Regions from separate parts of the Luteibacter sp. 621 genome, predicted to be linked through region 1. Evidence: predicted binding sites of a transcription regulator. Region 1 holds the regulator's gene; each other region holds the start of a gene.

The links. Region 1 encodes sigma-54, which starts transcription at its own class of promoters, with help from an activator protein. Its sites were predicted from a motif close to TGGCACGNGCNTTGC; they were not measured.
Region 2: fliD (flagellar filament capping protein FliD) is a predicted target of sigma-54. The motif match lies at 1,457-1,471, and genes of this name have one in related genera.
Region 3: ABIE56_RS19830 (flagellar basal body-associated FliL family protein) is a predicted target of sigma-54. The motif match lies at 2,358-2,372, and genes of this name have one in related genera.

The regions. Positions count from the first base shown of each region.
Region 1 is NZ_JBNDKI010000010.1:152,223-157,698, forward strand. It holds gene ABIE56_RS12875 (KpsF/GutQ family sugar-phosphate isomerase) at 1-412, shown strand, start outside; gene ABIE56_RS12880 (KdsC family phosphatase) at 469-1,017, shown strand; gene lptC (LPS export ABC transporter periplasmic protein LptC) at 1,014-1,613, shown strand; gene lptA (lipopolysaccharide transport periplasmic protein LptA) at 1,576-2,178, shown strand; gene lptB (LPS export ABC transporter ATP-binding protein) at 2,183-2,902, shown strand; gene ABIE56_RS12900 (RNA polymerase factor sigma-54) at 3,005-4,486, shown strand; gene hpf (ribosome hibernation-promoting factor, HPF/YfiA family) at 4,606-4,956, shown strand; gene hprK (HPr(Ser) kinase/phosphatase) at 5,038-5,476, shown strand, end outside.
Region 2 is NZ_JBNDKI010000024.1:515-5,990, forward strand. It holds gene ABIE56_RS19765 (flagellin) at 1-1,416, shown strand, start outside; gene fliD (flagellar filament capping protein FliD) at 1,557-2,918, shown strand; gene fliS (flagellar export chaperone FliS) at 2,939-3,355, shown strand; gene ABIE56_RS19780 (flagellar protein FliT) at 3,352-3,648, shown strand; gene ABIE56_RS19785 (PilZ domain-containing protein) at 3,672-4,232, shown strand; gene ABIE56_RS19790 (sigma-54 dependent transcriptional regulator) at 4,518-5,476, shown strand, end outside.
Region 3 is NZ_JBNDKI010000024.1:10,303-15,778, reverse strand. It holds gene fliO (flagellar biosynthetic protein FliO) at 1-212, opposite strand, end outside; gene fliN (flagellar motor switch protein FliN) at 222-497, opposite strand; gene fliM (flagellar motor switch protein FliM) at 767-1,783, opposite strand; gene ABIE56_RS19830 (flagellar basal body-associated FliL family protein) at 1,800-2,291, opposite strand; gene ABIE56_RS19825 (flagellar hook-length control protein FliK) at 2,493-3,665, opposite strand; gene fliJ (flagellar export protein FliJ) at 3,715-4,149, opposite strand; gene fliI (flagellar protein export ATPase FliI) at 4,149-5,476, opposite strand, start outside.

The DNA.
Region 1 (5,476 bases):
GGCCGGCAGCCTGGGCCGTCGCCTCCTGCTGCATATCGCCGATGTCATGCACAGCGGCGATGATGTACCCCGCGTGCCGGTCACCGCCACGCTGAGTGAGGCGCTGGTGGAAATGACCCGCAAGCACCTGGGCATGACCGCGGTGGTCGAACCGGATGGCGGCCTGGTGGGCGTGTTCACCGACGGCGATCTCCGCCGCGCGCTGGATGACGATGGCGTGGACCTGCGTGGCGCCACGGTGGCCCAACTGATGACCCGGGGCCCCAAGACCATTGGTTCGGACAAACTGGCTGTCGAGGCCGCCCAGTTGATGGAAAAGCACCAGATCCATGCCCTGCTGGTCACCGACACCGAGGGGCGCGTGGTCGGCGCCTTGAACATCCACGACCTGCTCCGCGCGCGCGTCGTCTGAACGCGCCCCGCTGGCGCGCCCCCACCGCGCCGGAATCGCCCCCAAATCCTTAGACCATGGCCTATACGCACTACACCGAGATCCCCGCCGACGTTGCCGAGCGCGCCGCACGCATTCGCGTGGTCGTCTTCGACGTGGATGGCACGCTTACCGACGGGCGCCTTTGGTATGGCGAAGATGGCCGCGAGACCAAGGTGTTCCATGTGCATGACGGGCTTGGCCTGAAGCGCCTGCAGGAGAACGGCATCAAGGTCGCCATCATCACGGCGCGGATCAGCCACCCCGTTTCGCTGCGCGCCGAGGAACTCGGCATCCAGCACGTGTATCAGGGCCAGAAGGACAAGCGCGCCACCCTCAACGCGCTGCTCGAGGCCCTGCACCTGGAACCGGAACAGGCCGCCTTCGTCGGCGATGACCTGCCCGATCTCCCCGCCATGGGTATCAGTGGCCTGGCCGTGGCCGTGGCCAACGCCCACCCCTGGGTGGCCGAGCGCGCCCATTGGCGCACCCGCCTTACCGGCGGCTACGGTGCCGCCCGCGAAGTGGCTGACCTGATCCTGGCCGCGCAGGGCAAGGCCGAAGCCGAGCGGGACCGCTGGCTGTGAGCGTCTTCAACCTGTTCAAGGACCGCAGTACCGCCGGCGTGATCGGCATCCTGGCAGTCGCCCTGGGCGCGAGCACCCTGCTCTACTACTGGGTCGCCCCAGAAAAGAAGGTCGAGGACTTCATCGGTCCGCCCCGCTCCGGCTACGTGCTCACCACGTTCGACCTCGATTCGTACAACGAGCAGGGCAAGCCCGCGTTCAAGCTCATCGCACCGCACCTGGAGCGGCGCGAGGGCGATGAATCGCTGTACATCAATGCCCCGAATTTCGTGTTGCCCTCCACGAAGGAGACCGATGTCCCGCCGTGGACCGGGCACTCCGAGTACGGCTGGGTAAACAAGGACGGCACGATGCTGAAGCTGCAGGGCATGGTGCACATGGACCGCATCGCGTTCGATACCAACCCGCCGGCCAGCATCGATACCTCCGAGGTCACCGCCTGGCCCAAGGAGAACCGCCTGGAAACCGCCGAGGCAGCCCGGATCGTTCAGGGAACCTCTACAATGAACGGCATCGGCATGCGTGCCAATCTCGACACCAAGCACCTGGAGCTCCTCGATGCAGTCCACACCCAGTATCTGCCCCGCAAGCGCTAAGGCACTGATCGCGGCCTGCGGCGTGGCGCTCCTTGCCGCCGCCACCCCAGCCATGGCGAAACAGGACGATCGCAACCAGGTCGTCGATGTCACGTCCAAGAGCTTCGATGGCAGGCAGCAGCCGCAGGGCATTGCGATCTACACCACCAATGTCGTCATCACCCAGGGCACGCTGAAGATCACGGGCAGCAAGGCCACGATCTACTTCGATGACCAGCAGCAGGTCACCCGCGCGGTCATCGATGGCGGCCCGGCGACCATGCAGCAGCAGGACGATGACGGCAACTGGATGCACGGCCACGCCAAGAACATCGATTACCACAACGATACGAGCATCGCGATCCTCACCGGCAATGCCCACATCGACCAGCCCACCAAGGGCACGGCCGATGGCGACAAGCTCACCTACAACACCAACGACAGCACGATGACCGGCGAGAGCAATGGCGACGCCACCGTGCACATGACCTTCCAGCCGAAGAACCAGCCAGGCGCCGCTCCCGCGGGCAAGCCGGCGGCTCCGGCGACGCCGGCCCAGCCGGCCCCCACCCCGAAGAAGCCCTGACACGATGCTTTCAGCCCAAGGCCTGCAGAAGCGGTTCCGCGCCCGCCAGGTAGTGCGTGATTTCGCGTTCTCCATCCGCGAAGGTGAGGTGGTTGGCCTGCTCGGCCCGAACGGTGCCGGCAAAACCACCTGCTTCTACATGGTGGTAGGCCTGATCCCCGCCGATGGCGGCCAGATCAAGCTCGACCAGCAGGACATCACCGGCCTACCCATGCATGCGCGCGCCAAGCTCGGCATCGGCTACCTGCCGCAGGAAGCCTCGGTGTTCCGCCGCCTCAGCGTCTCCGACAACATCCTTGCCGTGCTCGAACTGCGCGAGAACATGACGCAGAAGCAGCGCGAGGACGAACTCGAAAGCCTGCTGGATGAACTCAAGATCTCGCACATCGCCGAGCAGAAGGGCATCAGCCTTTCCGGTGGCGAACGCCGCCGCGTCGAGATCGCACGCGCCCTCGCCGCCCGCCCCCGCTACATGCTGCTCGATGAGCCGTTCGCCGGCGTCGATCCCATCTCGGTTGGCGAGATCCAGCGCATCGTGCGGCACCTGAAGGAGCGTGGCATCGGCGTGCTCATCACCGACCACAACGTGCGCGAGACGCTGGGTATCTGCGACCGCGCCTACATCCTCAACGATGGCGAAGTGCTCTCGCGCGGTACCCCGCAGCACATCCTTGCTGATGAAAAGGTTCGCGAGGTGTACCTGGGCCGTGAATTCCGGATCTAAGGTCCTATACGAAATCGGCCAGCCGGCCTAGGCATCCGGCCCGCTGGTTTACGGGGCCCGCGTGGGGTTAGGATGGCCCGGTAACCCGATCTTGCGAAGGTAATGAAACCCGGACTTCAGTTTCGCCTGCATCAGCAGCTCACGCTGACGCCCCAGCTCCAGCAGGCCATCCGCCTGCTGCAGTTGTCGCAGCTGGAGCTCGAGGCCGAGCTCCGCCAGATAGCGGAAAGCAATCCGCTGCTCGAGTTCGCCGAAGATGCCGAATCCGAGCCAGATACGGCCGAGGAAAGCACCAGCTTCGACGAGGCCATGGAGTTCCGCGCACGCGACGAGCAGCCCACCAAGGCCACGCGCGAAGAGGAATCCACCGCCTCGCCCTCCGAGGACCTGGCTCCCGAGTGGGACGATGACCGCTTCCACGGTGAGGCCGGCGACTACGCCGGTGGCCCCTCGCGCAACGGTGGCGGCGACGAAGACGGCTTCGAGCCGCAGAACGCCGCACCGGAAAGCCTGCAGCAGCACCTTGAGTGGCAGCTCAACCTCTCCCAGTTCACGCCGCGCGACCATGCCATCGCCACGGCCATCATCCATGTGCTCGATGAAGATGGTTACCTGCGCGACGGCCTCGAGGCGGTGCAGGCCGCCCTGCGGGAGTTCCAGGCCGATCTCGACGAGATCGAGGCGGTTCGCAAGCGCATCCAGCGGTTTGATCCCACCGGCATCGCCAGTCTGGACCTGCGCGATTGCCTGCTGTGCCAGTTGAGCCAGTTCGCGGAGGACACCCCGCAACGCGGGCTGGCCATCCGCATTGTTACGGATGAAATCGAACTGCTGGCCCGCAATGACACCAGCAAGATCGCCCGGCGGCTGAAGGCGGCCGAGACCGACGTGGCCGTGGCCGCATCGCTCATCCGCAGCCTGGATCCCCGCCCCGGCGCGGCCCTGGATGCCACCCCGGTGGAATACGTGGCCCCCGATGTCTACGCCCGCCGTGAGAGCGGCCGCTGGAAGGTGAGCCTGAACCCGGATGCCCAGCCCCGGCTGGGCCTGAACCAGCACTACTGCAACCTCATTGCCCGCGCGCGCGGCGATGACGCCACCTGGATGAAGGGCCAGCTGCAGGAGGCCCGCTGGCTCCTGAAGAGCCTGCAATCCCGCGCGGAGACCCTGACCAAGGTCGCCGAGGTGATCGTCCGCCGGCAGAGCGCCTTCCTCGATTACGGCCCCGAGGCCATGCACCCCCTGGTCCTGCGCGAAGTGGCCGAGGAGGTGGGTATGCATGAATCGACTATTTCCAGGGTTACCACGCGCAAGTACATGCACACGCCGCGCGGTACCTTCGAGCTGAAGCACTTTTTCTCGAGCGGCGTGGCCACGGAAGACGGCGGCAGCGCGTCCGCGACGGCCATCCAGGCCATGTTGCGCAAACTGATCACGGCGGAAGACCCGCGTCGCCCGCTGTCCGACCAGGCCCTCGCGGAGGAACTCCATCGACGCGGTATTCAGGTAGCCCGACGTACGGTAGCCAAGTACCGGGAAGCCATGCGCATTCCCAGCTCCAGCGAGCGCGTCCGCGCCAGCTGAAACAGTGCGGAACCCCGGTGGAGGATCACGGTCCCACGTACAACGGTTCAGGAGTGGCAACCGGCCATTCCCATCTCGCCGCCACCGAACGGCGGCACCCTCAGCAAGAAGGAGGCGTCATGCAAATCCAGATCAGCGGCCAGCACATCCAGGTCACCCCTGCCCTGCGCGAACGCGTGGAACAGCAAATCGGCCGCTTCGAACGCCTTTTCGACAACATAATGGCCCTGGATGTCGTGCTATCGGTGGACAAGGCCGAGCACAAAGCGGGCGGCACCCTGCACTGTTCGGGCACCCGGCTCCATGCCGAAGGCCTTGCCCGCTTGCAGGACGGCACGATCAACGACCGCATGTATGCCGCGATCGACGAGATGATTACCAAACTGGCCGACCAGCTGCGTAAGCATAAGGAAAAGATCAAGGACCACCACAACAGCGAGGTCCGCGAGGCCCGCACTGCCAGCAGCTAAAGCCCCCCATCGGGCCTGTGGCACAATATAAGCAAGCCGGCACATCCGTGTGCCGGCTTTTTTCTTGACAGGAACCCCCGCGTGGATCGGCTCACTGCCCGACAACTCTTCGACGGTGTCCATGAACGGATGGCCCTGCGCTGGATCGCAGGCATGCGTGGCGAAGCCCGTGTCCTGGAGCCCAACGCCAAGCAGAGCCGCCGCCCGTCGCTGGTGGGCTACCTCAACGTCATCTACCCCAACAAGATCCAGATCATCGGCACCGAGGAGCTCAATTTCCTCGACGGCCTGGATTCGCGCCAGCGCTGGGAGGCCATCCACAAGATCGCCGCCTACCAGCCGGCCGCGCTCATCGTCACCAAGGACCAGGCCATCCCGCCCGACCTTCGTGAGGTGGCCGAGGAAACCGATACCCCGCTGTGGCAGAGCACCAAGCGCGGCCACGAGCTGCTCACCTACCTGCAGTACCACCTGGCGCGTACGCTTGCGCCGCGGGTAACCCTGCACGGCGTGTTCCTCG
Region 2 (5,476 bases), on a different contig from region 1:
TCTCTGACCATCAACACCAACATCATGTCGCTGAATGCCCAGCGCAACCTGACGACCTCGCAGAACAAGCTGTCTTCGGCTATCGAGCGCCTGTCGTCGGGTAACCGCATCAACAGCGCCAAGGACGACGCCGCGGGCATGGCGATCTCCACCCGCATGACCACCCAGATCAACGGCCTGACCCAGGCGCAGCGCAATGCCAACGACGGCATCTCGCTCGCCCAGACGACCGAATCGGCGCTGGACGAAGTCACGAACAACCTGCAGCGCATCCGCGAGCTGGCCGTTCAGTCGACCAACGCCTCGAACTCGGCCTCTGACCGCGCCGCGCTGGACGCCGAAGTGCAGCAGCGTCTGTCGGAAGTCACCCGTATCGCCACGCAGACCAACTTCAACGGCATGAAGGTGCTGGACGGTTCGGCCAAGAGCCTGAGCTTCCAGGTCGGCGCCAACGTCGGTGAAGTCATCAACGTCGGCCTGAACCAGGGCATGAAGGCTAGCCAGCTTGGCGGCCTGAACGAAGGTTCGATCGGCGGTTTCGATCCGGCCACGGCCACGACGACCTCGTCGGTCACGCTCGCCGCCACGGCTGATCCGGCTGCCGCGCTGAAGCTGAACGTGAATGGCAAGGACATCAACGTCGCTGCCGCGGCTGGCCGCAATCAGGCAGATTACCTCACCGCCGTGAACTCGGCGCTGAGCACCGCTGGGATCGGTGCGACCGCCACTGTCGTCGGCGGTAACCTGACCTTGACGGCCAACACGGCTGGCACCGCCGGTAACCTGACCGTTGCCGACGCTGACGATGGCGCCGCCGCCACGGTCGTTGCGGGCGTCACGAAGGGTGATGTTGCTCCGGTCACCATCGGCGATGTCACCCTGAAAGTGGGCGACAATGCTTCGTTCAGCCTCTCGGGCACCTACAAGTCCTCGCAGGACCTGGCCGATGCCATCAACGCCCAGTCGGGCGAGGGCATCAATGCCTACGTGGGCTCTGACGGCGCCGTGAAGTTCGCCTCCGCTTCGACTGTCACCATCGGCGGCACGACGGCCGACCTGACCGCCGCTGGCCTGACCGCTGGCACGGCGGCCGCTTCGACCGCAACGCTTGCTGATTCCAGCGTCAAGACGGTGGACGGTGCGAACGAGACGATTGCCCGCATCGACGCCGCCCTGCAGTCGGTTTCCGACCTGCGCTCGGACCTCGGCGCGGTGCAGAACCGCTTCGATTCGACCATCTCCAACCTGTCGAACATCTCGCAGAACCTGACCTCGTCGAAGTCGGCCATTACCGACGCCGACTTCGCCCAGGAAACCGCGAACATGTCCTCGGCGCAGATTCTGCAGCAGGCCGGTGTCTCGGTGCTCGCCCAGGCCAACCAGTCGCAGCAGATCGTTACCAAGCTCCTCCAGTAATTCCGGAAGGGCACTACCGGCCCCGGGGCAATCCCGGGTTTGGCAGGGTAATTGCTTAGTTGTCCGCGGCTGGCGCTTTTCAGGCGCCAGCCGTCGACAAATTGGCGCCCGGGCAGTGAGGCGTCTTCAAGGAGAGCTTCATGGCCAGCAGCACCAGCAGCATCACCCTCGGCTCCAGTTCCATCGACGTCGCCAGCCTCGTTTCCAACCTGGTCGCCGCCAAGCGCGCCGATAAGGACAAACAGCTTTCTGACGCCGTTACTGCCAATACCACGCAGATTTCCGCGATCGGCAACTTCACCTCGTCCTTGACGAGCTTGCAGGCGGCAATCAAGAGCCTTTCGACGTCTACGGCGTTTACGACGCAGAAAACGTCGGTCGGTGACTCCACGATTCTAGGTGTGACGGCCGATTCTGACGCCACACCCAACAACTACGATATTGTCGTTTCGAAACTGGCGAGCGCCCAGAAGACCACGTCGCAGGCTTATTCAAGCTCCACGGCCGCCGTGGGCACGGGCACCCTGAACATTGCCATCGGCGACAAGTCGATGAGTATTGATGTTGCGTCGGGCGCCAACACCCTTCAGAACATACGCGATCAGATCAATAAGTCGGCGGATAACCCGGGCGTTACGGCCAGTATCGTTACCGGCGCGGATGGCGCGCATCTGGTCCTCACCTCTTCCTCCACCGGTAAGGCAAACGCCTTCACGGTCACCAGCAGTGGTGGCGATGGCGGCCTGGCCGGGCTCAACTTTGACCCGGCTACCGGCACGCCCACTACGGTGGCCCAGGATGCCGAATACACAGTCGACGGCACTAAGGTCACCAGTGCCTCGAATACGGATGCTACTGCGATTGACGGGGTCACGTTGACCCTGTCAAAGGTGGGCGAAAGCACGGTCTCGATCGCGAATGACACCTCGGCCGTGACGACAGCGGTGCAGAACCTGGTCACCGCGTACAACTCGTTCGTCTCCACCTACCAGTCGCTTACCAAGTACGACTCGACGAATAACGAGGTCGGCGCCCTGATCGGCGACGCCACGGTCACGTCGATCAAAAGCCAGATCACCAGCCTGCTCGGCTCGCAGTCCGCGGCGGCCGGGGCCGGCCCGAAGTCCCTCAGTGACCTCGGTGTTTCGTTCCAGACAGACGGCACGCTCGCGTTCGATTCGACCAAGCTCACGAAGGTCATGGCGACGAATCCCAAGGAAACGGCGGCGCTGGTCGGTGGCAGCACAGGCATCGCGGGCAAGCTCGATACGCTGATCACGAACTGGACGTCGTCGTCGGGCATCCTGACTCAGCGCACGAACAACCTGAACGATAAGGCAAAAGACCTTACCCAGCAGCAGACCGATTACGACACGCAGATGACGGCGTACACGGCCCGCCTGACCACGCAGTACACCGCGCTGGACACCTTGATGACCAAGTTGCAGAGCACCAGCAGCTACCTCACCCAGCAGTTCGACGCACTCACCAATAAGAGCTGACGGCGGACAGGACGATAGATATGGCACTTGGCTATTCCCAGGGCGCTGGCGCCTACCAGCAGATTCGTACCGGCGGCGGCCTCGAGCAGGCCGATCCGCACGGTCTGATCACCCTTCTCATGGATGGCGCTCTCGAGCGTATCCGCCTCGCCGTGGCCTGCATCGCCACGGGCAACATTGCATCGCGTGGCGAAGCCATTTCCAAGGCCATTAACATCATTGGTGGCCTGCAGGACAGCCTTAACCATGAGGTTCAAAGCCCGTTGGTCGGCCGCCTCGAGGCGCTGTACGACTACATGAATCGCAGGCTTTTGCACGCAAACCTCAATGCCGATACCGAGGCGCTGGAAGAAGTAGCTGGTTTACTTGGCCAGATCCGCGATAGCTGGGTTGCCATTCCGGCAGAGGCTCGCCAGGTGGCGGGAGCTGGAGCGTGACCGCCACTGCGTTCTGCGATATCGATCAGGTGCTCGCCCTCACAGAGGCCATGCACGCTGCCGCTGTCGAAGGCCGTTGGGACGACCTCACCGGTCTGGCGGCAGAGCGCGAGCCGGTGCTGTACGCCGGGGCCATGCGTCCTGCGCCGGAAACGCTCGAATCGCTCAAGTCCATCATGCTGATGGATAACCTCATCAAGGACCTGGTCTCCGCAGCCCGCGATGAGACCGCCCTGGCTCTTGATAATGGCCGCCGCGTCCGCCGCGCCGTCGCTGCGTATACTTCGTTCTGATCTTCCCAAACGGGGGCGGGCCCATGAGCGAAGAAGCGTGGAAGGGATTTTCCGAGCGGGTGACCTGGGACGGGCGCTTTCACGCCACGTGTGAGCCTGCCGCGCCCCCAGCCGCGGCCGCACTGGCTTCGATCAACGACCGAAACGCCAACGTCCTGGTGGCCGTCGCTGCCCTGATGGACCGCCGCGTGGATACCGGCGAGGACGATAACGCCCTCAGCCAGGAGGTGGCCCGGCTGGATGCCAAGCTCAACGTCCTGATGGAGATCGTCAACCGCCTGTTATTGCCCCAGTCGGCCCTGCCGCCGCGTATTTCCCTGCGCTTCAACGGCCTTGGGGCCGTCCTGCCCTGGGAAGGGTTGCCGCCGGTCGGGCAGCCGGTCTTGCTGAAGCTCCACTTCGACGTGGTGAGGGCACTTCCCCTCGAGCTGCCGGGCGTCCGCCAGGCCGGGCCGTTGGACGGCAAGGGCTTCGTGGCCTTCGAGGGGCTCTCCGAGCCGGTCCGTGACGAGATAGAAAGGCTGGTTTTTCGGCAGCATCGCCGCCAGGTGGCCGAGGCCAGGGCTCACGCGACCCAAGGGTGACCTTTTACGTCACGTGACGTAAGAACGTCGCGTGTCTTCCTGCGTCACATTCGTGACGCGTGTCGTCAGCATTGACACTGACGCTCACTTTCGCGTTTTCACACGTTGCCGAAAAGGTTTTACCTACACGGCCAGAGTGCGTTCCCTGACACGGTTTTCAGCCATCTTCCGTCGGAATTCCGACGTTGGCACGCTCCTTGATTGATACCTTGCAACGAAGGCGACGGGATTCCAGCACGGACCCGCCCAGGGGCCTTCGATTCTTCTCTACGCGAGGTATATCCGGTGAAGTCGTCCAACTTTCTCGTCGTCGAATCCGACCCGTCCCGCGCCGATGCCATCGGCTCCGCGCTGGCCTTCCTCGGTTACCGCCCTGTCCTTGCCAGCCGTATGCACACGGCTGAAGCCGGTGACGCGTGGCGCGGGGCCTACGTGGGTACGGTCGATGACGAGGCGGAGTTGGAAGGCTTCCTCGCGCCGCTGGGCCGCCAGGGGCGTGACCTGCCGATGCTGGTGGCGGCCGACTCGCCGATCGCCACCTCGCTGATCGCCGATGACACCAACCAGAATGTCGAACTGATCGACATGCCGCTGCGCTACGAGCGCCTCTCCGAGGCCCTGCGCAGCCTGCAGTCACGCATGCAGCCCATTGCTTCCAACCTGCGCTTCGTGGGCCAGTCCGGCCCCATGCAGCGGGTGAACTCGCTTATCCGCCAGGTGGCCCCGTTCGATTCCAGCGTACTGGTGCTGGGCGAATCCGGCAGCGGCAAGGAACTGGTCGCCCGTACTATCCACGATTGCTCGCCGCGCCGTGACAAGCCGTTCGTCGCCATCAACTGTGGCGCCATCCCGGCCGAGCTGCTGGAGAGCGAACTGTTCGGTCACGAGAAGGGTGCGTTCACCGGTGCCATCAGCTCGCGCAAGGGCCGCTTCGAACTGGCCGAGGGCGGCACGCTGTTCCTGGACGAAATCGGCGACATGAGCCTGCCGATGCAGGTGAAGCTGCTGCGCGTGCTCCAGGAGCGTGTGTTCGAGCGCGTTGGCGGCAATCGGGCGCAGCGCTGCGATGTCCGCATCATCGCCGCTACGCACCGTGATCTCGAGGGCTCGATCGAACGCGGTACCTTCCGCGAAGACCTGTTCTACCGCCTGTCGGTGTTCCCGCTGGAAATGCCGCCGCTGCGTCAGCGCCTGGAAGACCTGCCGGCCCTTATTGCCGAATTCAACCAGCGCCTGGTCCAGCG
Region 3 (5,476 bases), on a different contig from region 1:
TTCCGGCCACCCGGGCGAATACGCGCCTGGGCACGGCGGCTTAGCCAGCCGACGAAGAAGATGAGCGCCACGACGCCCAGCAGGCTGATCAGGACGCGAACCAGTTCCGCGCCCGAATCCACCGCCGGCGCGGCCGCCACCGGGGCGACCGGGGCCGCCAACAGGGCGCAAGGGAGGAAGCCGCCCGTAAGGGCAGCGGCAATGCGGCGCATGGGCGGCCCTCAGCGGAGCTTGCGGACGCGTTCGGCCGGGCTGATCACGTCGGTCAGGCGGATGCCGAACTTTTCGTTGATCACCACCACCTCGCCGTGGGCGACGAGCGTGCCGTTCACGAAGACATCGAGCGGCTCACCAGCGGCGCGGTCGAGTTCGACCACAGAGCCCTGGTTGAGCTGGAGCAGGTTACGGATGCTGATCTTGGTGCGGCCTACTTCCATGGCCATGGTGACCGGCACATCGAGGATGACATCGAGGTTGACGTCGCTGCCCAGGCCCATGTTCTTGGTGAGATCGGCGGCGCCGTCGACGGGTTCGAGGATGGTGGGTTCGTTCATGTCCGAGTATCCGGTGCGTTGCTGGGATGACTTACCCATGGAAGCAAACGGCGTGCCATGCTTTTGGCACGTGGCGGAACGACGGATTATCTTGCTATTTCAGCGGCTTATCGGAGGTACATATTCGGCCGAATGCAGGTCACGGCGGAAACCTGACGCTCGACGGCAGTTAGTCACCGTGACGGTCAGTTGACGTCGTAAAAACCCACCGGTCACGCCGGCTCGGCGGCCGCGGGCACCGCGACCGATGGCTTGATCGACGGGCGGCGCATGTGCGACTCGAACTGCACCGCCTTGTTGCCGGCCGCGTTGGCCATGCGGCCGCGGAAGATCGGCACGTCTTCGGCAAACACCGTCGCCAGGTCCGGCATGCTGATGGGGATGATGTCGCCCTTGCGCAGGTGCAGGAAATCGCCAATGGTCAGGCGAGCCTCGGCCAGCATGGAGGTGACCTCCACCTCGGCATCGAGGATTTCCTCGTGCAGGTTCTGGATCCAGCGCTCGTCGCGTTCGGCGCGGTCGCTCTGGACGCCCGCATCGAGCAGCTCACGAATGGGCTCCACCATCGAATACGGCAGGGTGAGGTGAATTTCACCGCCGCCACCATCCAGCTCCACGTGGAAGCGCGAGACCACCACGGTTTCCGTGGGGCTGACGATGTTGGCGAACTGCGGATTGATCTCGGAATTCAGGAACTCGAACTGCATCTTGAGCACGGGCGCCCAGGCCTCGGCCATGGCGCCAAACGCCTCTGCCAGCACGATCTGGATGACGCGGTTTTCGGTGGGCGTGAAGTCACGGCCCTCAATACGGGCGTGGAAGCGGCCATCGCCACCGAAGAAGTTATCGATCACCGTGAAGACCAGGCGCGGCTCGAAGACCATGAGTGCGGTACCACGCAGGGGCTTGATGCGCACCAGGTTCAGGTTGCTCGGCACGGCCAGCGAATGGACGTACTCGTTGAACTTGGTCATCTTCACGCCCAGCACCGAAACTTCGCACGACTTGCGCAGCACGTTGAACAGGTTGGCGCGGAAATAGCGGGCGAAACGGTCGTTGACCATTTCCAGGGTCGGCAGGCGGCCGCGGACGATGCGGTCCTGCTGGGTGAAGTCGTAGTCGAGTATCGAGCCCGGCGGCGGTGGCGGCTCGAGCTCCGTTTCAACGGCGCCGCCCTCCACGCCCGCCAGCAGGGCATCGATTTCTTCCTGGGTGAGGATATCGCTCATGGCTGGACGGCTCCCGTCACTGCATGATGAAGCTGGTGAAATACAGGGCATCGACGCCTGGGCGGCCGATCTTTTCCTTCAGCACGCGCTGCACTTCCGCCAGCGCGGCGGCCTGCAGCTTCTGCTTGCCCTTCACATCGGAGAGCGATTTCACATCCTGCGCCGAGAACAGCATGAGCAGGGCGTTGCGAATCTCCGGATCGGCTTCTTTCGCGGCAGCGATCGCTTCGGGGTCGTGGGACATCACGTTGACGCCCACCTGCAGGAAGCGCAGCGCGGCCTCGTCCTGAAAGTTGACCACGAAGGCGGGATCCAGCTGCAGGTAAACGGCAGGCTTGGTCTTGGCGGCATCCGCGGCGGCCTGTTCCGCGCTCTTCGGGTGGCCGCCCTTCAGCATGAAGAAGGCCCCACCGCCACCGGCGGCGAGCACGACGAGCGCGGCAATCACCAGCAGCTTGCCCTTGCCCTTCTTCTTACCTTCTTCGCCTTCTTTCTTTGCCGTGGCCATGCGGGTGAAACCTCATTGATGCGGATGCGATGTGTGGCTGGCCCAGAAGGCCCCGCAGGTATTGTTGCAAGCGGCGTGCCATGACGCCCAGTAGGTGCAGGCCTCACGAACACCACATTTCGAGCGGTTTTCGGCCAGGGACAGCATGCGACCCGCTTGGCGGAAAATTGACGCGTGACGTCATTACGTCACGACAATCACTCATGCCACCTCGTCGACCAACCCGCGCGACACGCGTGACGTGGACGCGGTGACCAGCGTATCGGCGTTGCCATCGGACTGGCCTGCGTTACCGCCCTGCCCCTGGCCCTGGTTGCCACTGTTGTTCTGCTGGGCGCCACCCTGGTTCACCTCGGCGTTGCCGAGCGAAAGGCCATGGTGCGCCAGCATGGCATCCAGGTTCGAGAGCGTCTGCTGCACGGCGTGAACTGCGGCCGGATGCTGCGCCATGATCGCGACGTTCACTTTGCCGCCATCGACGTTCACACGCACATCCATGCTACCCAACTCTTCCGGGTGCAGCTTGATGCGGGCTTCCTTCACGCCGCCGGCCGCGGAGCTCATCCAGGCGATCTGCTCGCCCAGTTCCTGAGTGAACTGCGGGGACGTCGCCGCCTGGGTGGCCTGCAACTGCACCGGACCACTCGCCTGGCCCGCGGGCGCCGAATGCGCAAGCGGTATGGGGCTCATGGTCGTCAGGTCCACACCCTTGGCGTCATCCTTGCCTGCGTGCGCGGCGGCACCCTCGGAGGCCAGCAACGTGGCAAACGGCGAGGCCGTGAGCGCCGCCGCATCACCCGCTGCTGCGGCGGTGGTAGCGGGCAACGCGTTGAGGCCACCGTCCTTCGCTGCAGCAGCCGCATCGGCGGGATCACCCTTGCCCCCCGTAAGCGCGGCAAGAGCCTCGGCGGGGTTACCCGTGGCGACGCCCTTGGCGGCGCCAAGCGCTGCCGCCGCTACCTGGGTCACCTGCGCGGGCACGCCAATGAGCGCTAGCATCGAAGACGCCAGCGACGTATCGCCATCGGCCTTGGTGTCGTCCTTCTTGTCGGCGTCGTCGTCCTTGTCGGCCGTGGTGTCGTCTTTCTTCGCGTCGGAAGCCTTGCTTGTCGATTTGTCCGCAGGCGCTTTGGTCGTTGTCTTCGTATCCGAATCGCGCCGGGACTCGGCGGGCTTGTGCGCATCGGTGGGCTTATGGGCATCCGCCTGCTTGTGCGCATCGGCCCGTGCCGCATCCAGGGCATGGTCGAACCCCGACCGCGCGCTCGACGTATCGCCGGTGGACGCCGCCTGGCTCGACGCTGGCGTGGGCGACGAGGCGTGCGTGGTAGCCGGCGGGCGGGCCGCGTTGAGGAGAAGCGAGGCGTTGTTCATGCGTTTGGCTCGATAGGGTCGATCGACGGGAGGCGTGGCGTTGCGCACGTCATGCCTCGCGCCTTGGGGTTCGGCGGTATTGGGACCGTTCGTCGGCTTGTTCCTGCTCGCGACGGTCCTGGGTTTTGCGTTCCTGCTCGCGATACTTGGCGGTGACCGAATCCAGCGCCTTCGCACGGCCGCGCGCTTCGGCCCAATCGCCACGCGCGCGCTCGAGGGCGCGCTCGCGGCGCTGCACCTCACCCAACTGCTGCACGATGGCCATATCAATCTTCTGCAGGAACTGCTGGCGATTCAGGAGCTCCGCCACACCGATGCCCGAGGGCATCTCCGCGTATTCGTTGCGGTAGCGGCGAAGTTCAACCAGCTGTTGTTCCGCATCGGCGACGGCGCGTTGTTGCACCGCAAGCGCCCGCGTGGCCTCCTCCGCCTTTTCGGCGGCAAGATCCACGACCGGCTGGAGGCGATCGGCGCGTGAGGGCATCAGCCGGCCCTGGCGGCGTCGACGAGCCCGGCTTCGGCCTCGTCGAGGAATACGGGAACATCGGTTTCCTGCTGGAGGAAGGCCGATAGCTTGGGATAAAGCGCGATGGCCTCGTCGGTACGGGGATCGCTGCCCTGCTTGTAGGCGCCTACGGCAATCAGGTCACGCTGCTGGCGGTACGCGGAGTACACCTGGCGGAAGCGCTGTGCCGCACGCATGTGATCCTTGCTCACCACCGAATGCATGACACGGCTGATCGAGGCTTCGATATCGATGGCCGGGTAATGCCCTGCCTCGGCCAGGTCGCGCGACAGGACGATGTGGCCATCGAGGATGGCACGAGCGGAATCGGCGATGGGATCGTGACGGTAATCATCACCCTCGGTAAGGACCGTGTAGAACGCCGTGATGGAACCGCGCCCCTCGGCATCGTTGCCCGCACGTTCCACCAGCGCCGGCAGCATGGCGAACACCGACGGTGGGTAACCCTTGGTCGCCGGCGGCTCACCGATCGCGAGCGCAATCTCGCGCTGCGCCTGGGCGTAGCGGGTCAGCGAATCCATCAGTAACAGGACCTTCAGGCCCTGGTCGCGGAAATGCTCGGCGACGGCAGTGGCCACCTGCGCACCACGCAAGCGCGAGAGAGGCGGCGCATCGGCAGGGGCGGCAATCACCACGGCGCGACGGCGCCCTTCTTCGCCCAGCGTGTGGTCAACGAATTCCTTGACTTCGCGGCCACGCTCGCCGATCAGCCCCACCACCACCACATCGGCGTTGGTGAAGCGCGTCATCATGCCCATCAGGGTGGATTTACCCACGCCGGAGCCCGCGAACAGGCCGATACGCTGGCCACGACCTACTGTGAGCAATGAATTGATCGCGCGAACACCGGTATCCAACGGCGTATCGATGGGCTGCCGAAGCATCGGGTTGATCGGATCGCGGCGCAACGGCGCACGGTCGCGTGCCAGGAGCGGACCCAGGCCATCCAGCGGCACGCCATCGGGCCCGATAACGCGACCCAGCAGCGAATCACCCACGGGAATACCGGAGACCGACGCGACCGGGGTGACCCGTGCATTGGGCAGCACGCCGTGCATTTCGCCTGTCGGCATGAGTAACAGGCGGCCATCGGAGAAGCCGACCACTTCGGTTTCCAGCTGCTTGCCATCCGCACCCGACACCATGCAGCGCGAACCAACCGGCGCCTCGCAACCGACCGCTTCGAGCGTAAGCCCCACCACGCGGCGCAGCTTCCCCTCGGCTTGCAGCGGGCGCACTCGCTCCACGTTGGCGCGCTGTACCGCAAGCGCGTCGCGCCAGTGCG